One region of the Paenibacillus sp. GD4 genome, then DNA from elsewhere that is predicted to be linked to it. Evidence: a T-box and tRNA genes for the amino acid it is inferred to sense, from the RefSeq annotation. Region 1 holds a T-box; the other regions hold tRNA genes.
The links. A T-box is a leader RNA that pairs with one kind of tRNA and senses whether it is charged. The one in region 1 lies ahead of leuS (leucine--tRNA ligase), so its partner is inferred to be a tRNA-Leu.
Positions count from the first base shown of each region.

Region 2: it encodes a tRNA-Leu, which carries the amino acid that the T-box ahead of leuS (leucine--tRNA ligase) is inferred to sense. The anticodon was not compared.
Region 3: it encodes a tRNA-Leu, which carries the amino acid that the T-box ahead of leuS (leucine--tRNA ligase) is inferred to sense. The anticodon was not compared.

Region 1 is NZ_JAVCYK010000001.1:4,432,089-4,435,338, forward strand. Features, by position in the region: gene RAC89_RS20985 (CvfB family protein) at 1-31, shown strand, start outside; gene RAC89_RS20990 (class I SAM-dependent DNA methyltransferase) at 44-865, shown strand; T-box leader at 1,158-1,393, shown strand; gene leuS (leucine--tRNA ligase) at 1,451-3,250, shown strand, end outside.
Region 2 is NZ_JAVCYK010000001.1:2,989,673-2,992,922, reverse strand. Features, by position in the region: gene RAC89_RS14405 (sugar kinase) at 1-87, opposite strand, end outside; gene kduD (2-dehydro-3-deoxy-D-gluconate 5-dehydrogenase KduD) at 91-846, opposite strand; tRNA gene RAC89_RS14395 (tRNA-Arg) at 1,072-1,145, opposite strand; tRNA gene RAC89_RS14390 (tRNA-Gly) at 1,157-1,230, opposite strand; tRNA gene RAC89_RS14385 (tRNA-Pro) at 1,248-1,321, opposite strand; tRNA gene RAC89_RS14380 (tRNA-Leu) at 1,331-1,410, opposite strand; tRNA gene RAC89_RS14375 (tRNA-Gly) at 1,417-1,491, opposite strand; tRNA gene RAC89_RS14370 (tRNA-Gly) at 1,558-1,632, opposite strand; tRNA gene RAC89_RS14365 (tRNA-Leu) at 1,638-1,720, opposite strand; tRNA gene RAC89_RS14360 (tRNA-Lys) at 1,735-1,810, opposite strand; tRNA gene RAC89_RS14355 (tRNA-Gln) at 1,819-1,893, opposite strand; tRNA gene RAC89_RS14350 (tRNA-His) at 1,906-1,981, opposite strand; tRNA gene RAC89_RS14345 (tRNA-Asp) at 1,999-2,075, opposite strand; tRNA gene RAC89_RS14340 (tRNA-Met) at 2,087-2,163, opposite strand; tRNA gene RAC89_RS14335 (tRNA-Val) at 2,180-2,255, opposite strand; tRNA gene RAC89_RS14330 (tRNA-Glu) at 2,369-2,440, opposite strand; tRNA gene RAC89_RS14325 (tRNA-Asn) at 2,450-2,525, opposite strand; rRNA gene rrf (5S ribosomal RNA) at 2,556-2,672, opposite strand; rRNA gene RAC89_RS14315 (23S ribosomal RNA) at 2,769-3,250, opposite strand, start outside.
Region 3 is NZ_JAVCYK010000001.1:1,930,688-1,933,937, forward strand. Features, by position in the region: gene RAC89_RS08980 (S-layer homology domain-containing protein) at 1-1,286, opposite strand, end outside; tRNA gene RAC89_RS08985 (tRNA-Pro) at 1,438-1,511, opposite strand; tRNA gene RAC89_RS08990 (tRNA-Arg) at 1,655-1,731, opposite strand; tRNA gene RAC89_RS08995 (tRNA-Gly) at 1,737-1,811, opposite strand; tRNA gene RAC89_RS09000 (tRNA-Leu) at 1,817-1,900, opposite strand; tRNA gene RAC89_RS09005 (tRNA-Leu) at 1,913-1,998, opposite strand; tRNA gene RAC89_RS09010 (tRNA-Lys) at 2,007-2,079, opposite strand; tRNA gene RAC89_RS09015 (tRNA-Gln) at 2,090-2,161, opposite strand; tRNA gene RAC89_RS09020 (tRNA-His) at 2,175-2,247, opposite strand; tRNA gene RAC89_RS09025 (tRNA-Trp) at 2,265-2,338, opposite strand; tRNA gene RAC89_RS09030 (tRNA-Tyr) at 2,345-2,429, opposite strand; tRNA gene RAC89_RS09035 (tRNA-Thr) at 2,442-2,517, opposite strand; tRNA gene RAC89_RS09040 (tRNA-Phe) at 2,525-2,597, opposite strand; tRNA gene RAC89_RS09045 (tRNA-Asp) at 2,724-2,800, opposite strand; tRNA gene RAC89_RS09050 (tRNA-Met) at 2,812-2,888, opposite strand; tRNA gene RAC89_RS09055 (tRNA-Val) at 2,905-2,980, opposite strand; tRNA gene RAC89_RS09060 (tRNA-Glu) at 2,988-3,062, opposite strand; tRNA gene RAC89_RS09065 (tRNA-Asn) at 3,070-3,145, opposite strand; rRNA gene RAC89_RS09070 (23S ribosomal RNA) at 3,214-3,250, opposite strand, start outside.

The sequences.
Region 1 (3,250 bases):
GCAGGACAAGGAACAACCGGTTTCCGAGTAGCACGGGAGCCGGTTGCTTTTTGTATCAAAGGAGGAACGGATGCTCATGGCTTATGAACAATTTGCTCACATATACGATCGTTTAATGGAGGATATGCCCTACGAGGAATGGCTGGCCTTTGCTAGGCAGTGCTGGCAGAAGCATGGGATGCCTCGGACGGTAGCGGATTTGGGCTGCGGCACGGGGACGATTTCCATTCCGCTCGCGGAGCAGGGCTTAGAAGTGTTCGGCATTGACCTGTCGGAGGACATGCTGTCGATTGCGCAGCAGAAGGCGGAGGATGGGAAGCGGAAGTTTCCTGCGGGCGGTTCGGTTACCTGGCTGCAGCAGGACCTAAGGGATTGGGAGCTGGGAAGACCGGTCGACGCTGTGATTTCGTTCTGTGACTGTCTGAACTATGTGACGGAAGAAGAGGAGCTGGTAAAGTCCTTTAAGCAAGCTTATGCAGGTTTGCGCGATGGCGGAGTATTCTGCTTCGACATGCATACCCGGCACCAGCTGCAATCTTATGCGGAAGGCCAGCCCTACTTCCTGAACGACGATGATGTGGCTTACATTTGGACATGCGATTTCGATCCTGGTAAATGTGAGATCGAGCATGAGCTGACGATCTTTGTCCGGGAAGAGAGCTCTCTCGAATACGGCTCGGACGATGCGGTCACACCAAGGTTTCATCGGGTGGAGGAGCTTCATGTGCAGCGGGCGTACGATCTCGGATGGGTGAAAGAGCGGCTGCGCGAGGCCGGCTTCCGCGAGGTGGAATGTTACGGAGACTTTACGTGGTCTAAAGCGACGGAGCATACGCAGCGGGCGTTTTTTGTTGCGGTAAAATAAAGCGAATGACGGCCAGGACGGCATGGCTCCGTCTTATCCGCCTAAAGTATCCTTTACGAGGAAAGCCGTATCAGCAAATGGACGATGCAGAGGATGATGCCCCATAGAGGAAGCGATAAGGCGATTCCGTTGATGATCCCGTTCATTCGGTCTGGCTCCTTGTGTGAAAGTATTATGCTAGCAGTATGACCAAACAAGGGCATGGCTAAACTAGGAAAACAAGTACGGCTCTCTGCAGGATACACTTGACACTGCGGGAGGATTTTACATATAATCTAATAAAGTTACACATGATGAAGCTGTGATAAGAAATAGTAGCGCTGTCCGCTATGCTTCAGAGAGCCGGTGCAAGGGTGCAAGCCGGTCATAGCGAGGTGTGAACTCATCTTGGAGCCAGAAGGTGAAGCTGCTGGATGTCAGCTAGCCCGATCGTAAGCCCTGCGTTAAGGGGTCAGAGTGAGCAGTGGCAAAGCATGCCCGCTGCTAACTAGGGTGGTACCACGGGAGATCCAGTCTCTCGTCCCTAGCGGTGAGCTAGAGGATGAGGGGCTTTTTTTGTTGAGCAGATAGAGGAGGATGAAACGTATGACACAAGAAACGAAGGAACAGCAAGGGTATAACCCCTTGGTTATTGAACCGAAATGGCAGCAATACTGGGATGCGAACAAAACCTTCAAGGTGCTGGACGACGACTCCAAGCCGAAATTTTATGCGCTGGATATGTTCCCCTATCCATCCGGAGCGGGGCTGCACGTCGGGCACCCGGAGGGCTATACGGCAACGGACATCGTATCCCGCTACAAGCGTATGCGCGGCTACAACGTATTGCATCCGATGGGCTGGGATGCGTTCGGTCTTCCGGCAGAGCAGCACGCATTGGATACGGGTCAGCATCCGCGGGATATTACCTTCAAGAACATTGATAACTTCCGCCGCCAGATCAAATCGCTGGGCTTCTCTTATGATTGGGACCGCGAGTTCAGTACGACCGATCCGGATTATTATAAGTGGACGCAGTGGATTTTCATCCAACTGTACAAGAAGGGCCTTGCTTATGTAGACGAGGTGCCGGTAAACTGGTGTCCTGCGCTCGGAACGGTGCTGGCCAACGAAGAAGTCATTGACGGCTTAAGCGAACGCGGCAACCATCCGGTCATTCGCAAGCCGATGCGTCAATGGGTGCTCAAGATTACTGAGTATGCCGAGCGCCTGCTTGAGGATCTCGAGGAGCTGGATTGGTCCGAGAGCATTAAGGATATGCAGCGCAACTGGATCGGGAAATCGAAGGGCGCCGAGGTGGTGTTTGCTATTGAAGGCTTTGAGTCAGACAGCCTCAAGGTATTTACTACCCGTCCGGACACGCTGTTCGGTGCGACCTATTGCGTACTTGCTCCGGAGCACGAATTGGTGGAGCGCATCACGTCTGCCGGGCAGTCGGCTGCCGTGAAGGAATATCAGGAGCGCGCGGCGCGCAAGAGCGACTTGGAGCGGACGGATCTGGCCAAGGAAAAAACGGGAGTATTCACCGGCGCTTATGCCATCAACCCGGTGAGCGGTGCCAAGGTACCGATCTGGATTGCCGATTATGTGCTGGCAGGATACGGCACCGGAGCCATTATGGCCGTACCGGGACATGACCAGCGCGACTGGGAGTTTGCGAAGCAGTATGATTTGCCGATCGTAGAGGTTGTGAAGGGCGGAGATGTGAGCAAGGAAGCCTATGCAGGCGACGGCGAGCATGTGAACTCCGACTTCCTGAACGGACTGACCAATGAACAGGCGATCAGCCGGATGATCGAGTGGCTGGAAGCGAACGGCAAAGGCCAAGGCAAGGTCACCTACCGTCTGCGTGATTGGCTGTTCAGCCGTCAGCGCTACTGGGGCGAGCCGATTCCAATCCTTCACCTGGAGGACGGAACGATGAAGACGGTGCCGGAGGATCAGCTTCCGCTGCTGCTGCCGGATGTGGATGAAATCAAGCCGTCCGGTACGGGAGAATCGCCGCTGGCGAATGTGACGGATTGGGTGAACACCGTTGACCCGGAAACCGGCATGAAGGCGCGCCGTGAGACGAACACGATGCCGCAATGGGCAGGCAGCTGCTGGTATTACTTGCGCTTCATCGACCCGAAGAACGACAAGGAGATCTGCTCTCCGGAGCTTCAGAAGAAATGGCTGCCGGTTGACCTGTACATCGGCGGAGCCGAGCACGCGGTGCTTCACTTGCTGTATGCGCGCTTCTGGCATAAGGTGCTTTACGACCTCGGCGTCGTTGCTACGAAGGAGCCTTTCTATAAGCTCGTGAATCAAGGGATGATTCTGGGCGAGAACATGGAGAAGATGAGTAAGTCCCGCGGCAACGTCATCAATCCGGATGAGATTGTG
Region 2 (3,250 bases), 1.4 Mb from region 1:
TTTGACACCATTAGGCATCATTAATGCCATTGTTTCCCCAAAAGTGATAATCTCCGGTTGAAACATCTGCTGTCCTTGGTTTGTCATGGGTTACCTCGACATCCATCCGCCATCCACGCAAAGGACGTGTCCGGACATGTAATCAGAAGCCTTCGATGCTAAGAATATCACTGGACCTTGCATGTCTTCCGGCGTTCCCCAACGTGCTGCAGGAATTCTTACAAGGATTTGGGCGTTTCTTTCCTCATCGGCACGCAGAGCCGCTGTGTTGTCCGTTTCCATATACCCTGGTGCAATGGCGTTGACTTGAATGCCCTTGCTGGCCCATTCGTTTGCTAATGCCTTCGTTACCCCCGCAATTGCATGCTTAGACGCGGTATAGCCCGGTACGTTAATGCCGCCCTGGTAGCTCAGCATGGATGCAATATTAATGATTTTACCTGATCCTTGTTTAATCATCTCCCGGCCAACCAATTGGGAAAGGAAGAAAGCGGAATTCAGATTTAGCTGCAATACATCATGCCAATCCTGTGCCGCATGATCCGCTGCAGGCGTACGACGAATAATCCCTGCATTGTTAACCAAAATATCAATCTTGCCGAAAACCTTCAGCGCCTCATCCACAACCCCTTGCAGAGCATTCTCATCCATTAGGTTGGCCACTACTGTGTGTACCTTGCGTCCCATGGCTTCGATTTGCTCCTGCGTCTCACGGGATCGGTCATTACTTGTTACAATCACAATATCAGCACCAGCCTTTGCCAGGCCGATCGAAATACCGCCGCCAAGACCCACTGCTCCACCAGTAACAATCGCTACTTTACCGCTCAAATCAAAAAAACTCACGTTCCATTCACCCCTATATCATCTTATGAAATTGAACCAATTCGAACCGATATGAACCATACCGGACATGTCTGCCCCTTATATTATAAGTCAAACCCTAGGAAATGACCAGCAATATACCGATTCGTCAACTTTATCACACCAAAAAAAGACCCTTATCAAAGGGTCTTGACATGTACATTCTTATGATAAAGAAAAAGCCTTCACGAGAAGGGCTTCATCTTACGTCCCAGGAGGGATTCGAACCCCCGACCGACGGCTTAGAAGGCCGTTGCTCTATCCAGCTGAGCTACTGGAACAAAGGACGATATGGAGCGGGTGATGGGAATCGAACCCACGCTACCAGCTTGGAAGGCTGGAGTTCTACCATTGAACTACACCCGCATTATAAATAAGAAAAATCGGGACGACACGATTTGAACATGCGACCCCCTGGTCCCAAACCAGGTGCTCTACCAAGCTGAGCTACGTCCCGAAGTTACAATGCTGGTAGAGGGACTTGAACCCCCACGGTTTCCCTCACGATTTTGAGTCGCGCGCGTCTGCCAATTCCGCCATACCAGCATATTATGGAGCGGAAGACGGGACTCGAACCCGCGACCCTCGCCTTGGCAAGGCGATGCTCTACCACTGAGCCACTTCCGCATACTCACTAAGTGAGACACATTTGATACTTTACAATAAAACCGCATAACTTTCAATAGAAAGTTTTGGAGCGGAAGACGGGACTCGAACCCGCGACCCTCGCCTTGGCAAGGCGATGCTCTACCACTGAGCCACTTCCGCATAGATGGTGCGCGTAGAGGGACTTGAACCCCCACGGTCTCCCGCCAGATCCTAAGTCTGGTGCGTCTGCCAATTCCGCCATACGCGCACAAGGAATAAAACTGGTGAGCCATGTAGGACTCGAACCTACGACACCCTGATTAAAAGTCAGGTGCTCTACCGACTGAGCTAATGGCTCTTAAAGCATGGCTGGGGATCTAGGATTCGAACCTAGGCATGACGGAGTCAAAGTCCGTTGCCTTACCGCTTGGCTAATCCCCAATAAGGTAATAATGGGGCGATCGAAGGGAATTGAACCCTCGAATGCCGGAGCCACAATCCGGTGCGTTAGCCACTTCGCCACGACCGCCAAGTTTATTAAAATAGTGGCGGAGCCGACGGGATTCGAACCCGCGGTCTCCTGCGTGACAGGCAGGCATGTTAGGCCTCTACACCACGGCTCCGCGATAAAGATTGGTTGCGGGGGCAGGATTTGAACCTGCGGCCTTCGGGTTATGAGCCCGACGAGCTACCGGGCTGCTCCACCCCGCGTCGTGTAAATCTTATATGGTGGAGGCTGACGGGATCGAACCGCCGACCCTCTGCTTGTAAGGCAGATGCTCTCCCAGCTGAGCTAAGCCTCCATATTGCTATAACCCGTAGAGGATACTCATCACTGCGTGATGAGACTGCGAAGCATCGCTATCGAAGCTTATGCTCCGACGAACCCAAGGGTTCTCATTAAAGGGTATTGCTATGACCCGTAGGGGATTCGAACCCCTGTTACCTCCGTGAAAGGGAGGTGTCTTAACCCCTTGACCAACGGGCCTTATTAAAATGGCTCCCCGAACAGGACTCGAACCTGTGACAACTCGATTAACAGTCGAGTGCTCTACCAACTGAGCTATCGGGGAATGTTAATAACGAGTGTAAAGCGGTATTTCGCTTGGCGACGTTCTACTCTCCCAGGACCCTTCGGTCCAAGTACTATCGACGCTGGAAGGCTTAACGGTCGTGTTCGGTATGGGTACGCGTGGTTCCCTTCCGCCATCATCACCAAACGTGATGCTTCTGCCAAGAAACATCTAGGTTGTTGTTCAAAGCGACTTGCGCCTTGAAAACTGGATTCGAAACTTCAGCAAATGTCATATGCTTTATAGGATAAGCCCTCGACCGATTAGTATTCGTCAGCTCCACACGTTGCCGCGCTTCCACCCCGAACCTATCTACCTCGTCGTCTACAAGGGGTCTTACATACTGGGAAATCTCATCTTGAGGGGGGCTTCACGCTTAGATGCTTTCAGCGCTTATCCCTTCCGTACTTGGCTATCCAGCCGTGCCTCTGGCGAGACAACTGGTACACCAGCGGTACGTCCATCCCGGTCCTCTCGTACTAAGGACAGCTCCTCTCAAATTTCCTACGCCCGCGACAGATAGGGACCGAACTGTCTCACGACGTTCTGAACCCAGCTCGCGTACCGCTTTAATGGGCGAACAGCCCAACCCTTGGGACCTACTTCAGCCCCAGGATGCGATGAGCCGACATCGAGGTGCCAAACCTCCCCGTCGATGTGGACTCTTGGGGGAGATAAGCCTGTTATCCCCAGGGTAGCTTTTATCCGTTGAGCGATGGCCCTTC
Region 3 (3,250 bases), 2.5 Mb from region 1:
GAGAAAAATGAAACCGTCTGCCCTGTGTCTCCCAAGATCGGACGTTTTCCCGGAGAACGCAAAGGGATTGGTGCACCCGGAACGGAAATCCTTCTCGAAGACAATCCCTGCGCATCTGCAACATAAATCTCGGTGTCATTCCAAGCGCCGCTTTCTGATTTTACTTCATAAGCGACATAGGCCCCGTTCCGGCTGATGGATGGATACTGACTGTCCCCCGACAGCTGTGTGCCGTCTTCGTTTTGCGAGACACGGTTGAAGCTATTATTCGTATGGTCATAAACGTAGATGTCATCCCTATTGTTCGTATCACCCGGCACCAAGTTCGTTTTTGAGGTGGCAAAAGCAATATATCTTCCGTCCCCGCTGATCGATGGCGACTCCCCTTGCGTAATACGCTTCAGCTCATTGCCTGCCGAGGCGTTACGGTCGAAGAAGTACAGACTCTCTGTACCGATAAAATCCGTATCTTCTGTCAGCTTCGTATTGGATACGAACGCAAGCTTACTGCCATCCGCACTTATTGAAGGCGCCCAGCTGGCACTGTTCCATGTCTGTTCCTTCGGTACGCTGACTCTAGTCAGCTTCGAGCCTGCAGCTAAAGCGTCGTACAGGTATACATCCGCTTTTCCATCCGTGTCTCCGGCCACAAGTCCGTCGGCCTCCGTATCGAACGCAATATACCGACCGTCCGCATTGATTGAGACGTAATCCCGATCATTCATCCTGAACTCTGTAGAAGAGGTCGTTCCGTTCACAAGCTCTAAATAGTCCATTTCTCTATCGTATTTGTATACCTTTACCTTGCCGCTGATGAAATCCTCCGCATATGTATAAGCAAAATAACGCCCATTCGGTGACATGTCAAAATGCAGCACCGTCCCCGTCAGATCCGGAGTTTTGACCCTGCGGTATTGCCCTGTTTGCCGATCTTCTACCTCGATAACCTTTCTGCCTGTAGCTTGCTCATCATCCATAGCATACGTCATAAAAGCGAAATACCGCTCATCCGAGCTCAGCTTGGTATACGGTGAATCCGAAGCCGCATACACCATACTTAGAAATCCGTTATTCAGCTTACTTAACAGATTCCATGACAGCGGCGCAGCCAGACGGTAAGTTGCAGCAGCTACACTAGATACGGACTGAGCGCCGTATGGTTCTGCAACATTTCCCCCACTGCTTGTAGCATCTGCTGCCGACGGCAGCACCGATGTAGTTAACAGCAAGGCAGTCATGGTAGAAGCCATGGTTTTTCTAAGTTTTTGCCAACGAACTGATTTCACTGGTTTACCCTCCGATACGTCTGATACACATCGTATCACATTATATCGTACTTACCTAAGTTTTCCAGTGGTAAATTACACATTTTAGAAAAAATAAATAATAAAAAAACCACCTCTTTATGAAAAAGAGATGGTTGTGCGTTTGAAAGAATCGGGACGACACGATTCGAACATGCGACCCCCTGGTCCCAAACCAGGTGCTCTACCAAGCTGAGCTACGTCCCGTTACTAATATAAAGCTTTCATAGCGTGCCCTGAGAGATACGGCCTTTGGCCGACTGCGTAGTATTCCTACCGAAGCGCAGCTCCGACGAACTCCTTCGTCTGAATCTGTTTCCAGTTCACTTTGCAATTCGATGAAGCTTTAATGGCGTGCCCTGAGAGATTCGAACTCCCGACCTTTTGATTCGTAGTCAAACGCTCTATCCGGCTGAGCTAAGGGCACATATATGGAGCGGAAGACGGGACTCGAACCCGCGACCCTCGCCTTGGCAAGGCGATGCTCTACCACTGAGCCACTTCCGCAAGGATGCAGTCGAGAGGACTCGAACCTCCACGGCTGTTACACCACTAGAACCTGAATCTAGCGCGTCTGCCAATTCCGCCACGACTGCATATAGAGTTGATGGTGCGGTTGAGAGGACTCGAACCTCCACGAGCGTACGCCCACTACCCCCTCAAGATAGCGTGTCTGCCATTCCACCACAACCGCATAAAAAGTGAGTCATGTAGGACTCGAACCTACGACACCCTGATTAAAAGTCAGGTGCTCTACCGACTGAGCTAATGACTCATGAGATACACTGGGGATCTAGGATTCGAACCTAGGCATGACGGAGTCAAAGTCCGTTGCCTTACCGCTTGGCTAATCCCCATTACTGATTAAAGGGCGATCGAAGGGAATTGAACCCTCGAATGCCGGAGCCACAATCCGGTGCGTTAGCCACTTCGCCACGACCGCCACGTTATCAAAGGTACTGGCAGGGGCAGCAGGAATCGAACCCACACCAAAGGTTTTGGAGACCTTTGTTCTACCTTTAAACTATGCCCCTACAGACTGGTGGAGGCTGATGGATTCGAACCACCGAACTCAAGGAGAACAGATTTACAGTCTGCTGCGTTTGGCCACTTCGCTAAGCCTCCGTGGTATTACAATGGTGCCGCCGAGAGGACTTGAACCCCCAACCTACTGATTACAAGTCAGTTGCTCTACCAATTGAGCTACAGCGGCATAAAAGTGGCTCGGGACGGAATCGAACCGCCGACACGAGGATTTTCAGTCCTCTGCTCTACCGACTGAGCTACCGAGCCTAGTTAAAATAAAAAATGGCGGAGCCGACGGGATACTCTTCGTTGCACTCCGAGACTGTGATGTGAAGCTACCGAAGCTTATGCTCCGACGAACCCAAGGGTTCTCATCCCTCACAGGTTGTTATATGGCGGAGCCGACGGGATTCGAACCCGCGGTCTCCTGCGTGACAGGCAGGCATGTTAGGCCTCTACACCACGGCTCCGCAATAAAAATTGGTTGCGGGGGCAGGATTTGAACCTGCGGCCTTCGGGTTATGAGCCCGACGAGCTACCGGGCTGCTCCACCCCGCGTCGTGTGAATCTTATATGGTGGAGGCTGACGGGATCGAACCGCCGACCCTCTGCTTGTAAGGCAGATGCTCTCCCAGCTGAGCTAAGCCTCCATATTAGTGGTGACCCGTAGGGGATTCGAACCCCTGTTACCTCCGTGAAAGGGAGGTGTCTTAACCCCTTGACCAACGGGCCTTATAAGTGGCTCCCCGAACAGGACTCGAACCTGTGACAACTCGATTAACAGTCGAGTGCTCTACCAACTGAGCTATCAGGGAATAGCGTTTCAAAGCGACTTGCGCCTTGAAAACTGGATTCGAAACTTCAGCAAATGTCATATGCTTTATAGGATAAGCCCTCGACCGATTAGTATTCGTCAGCTC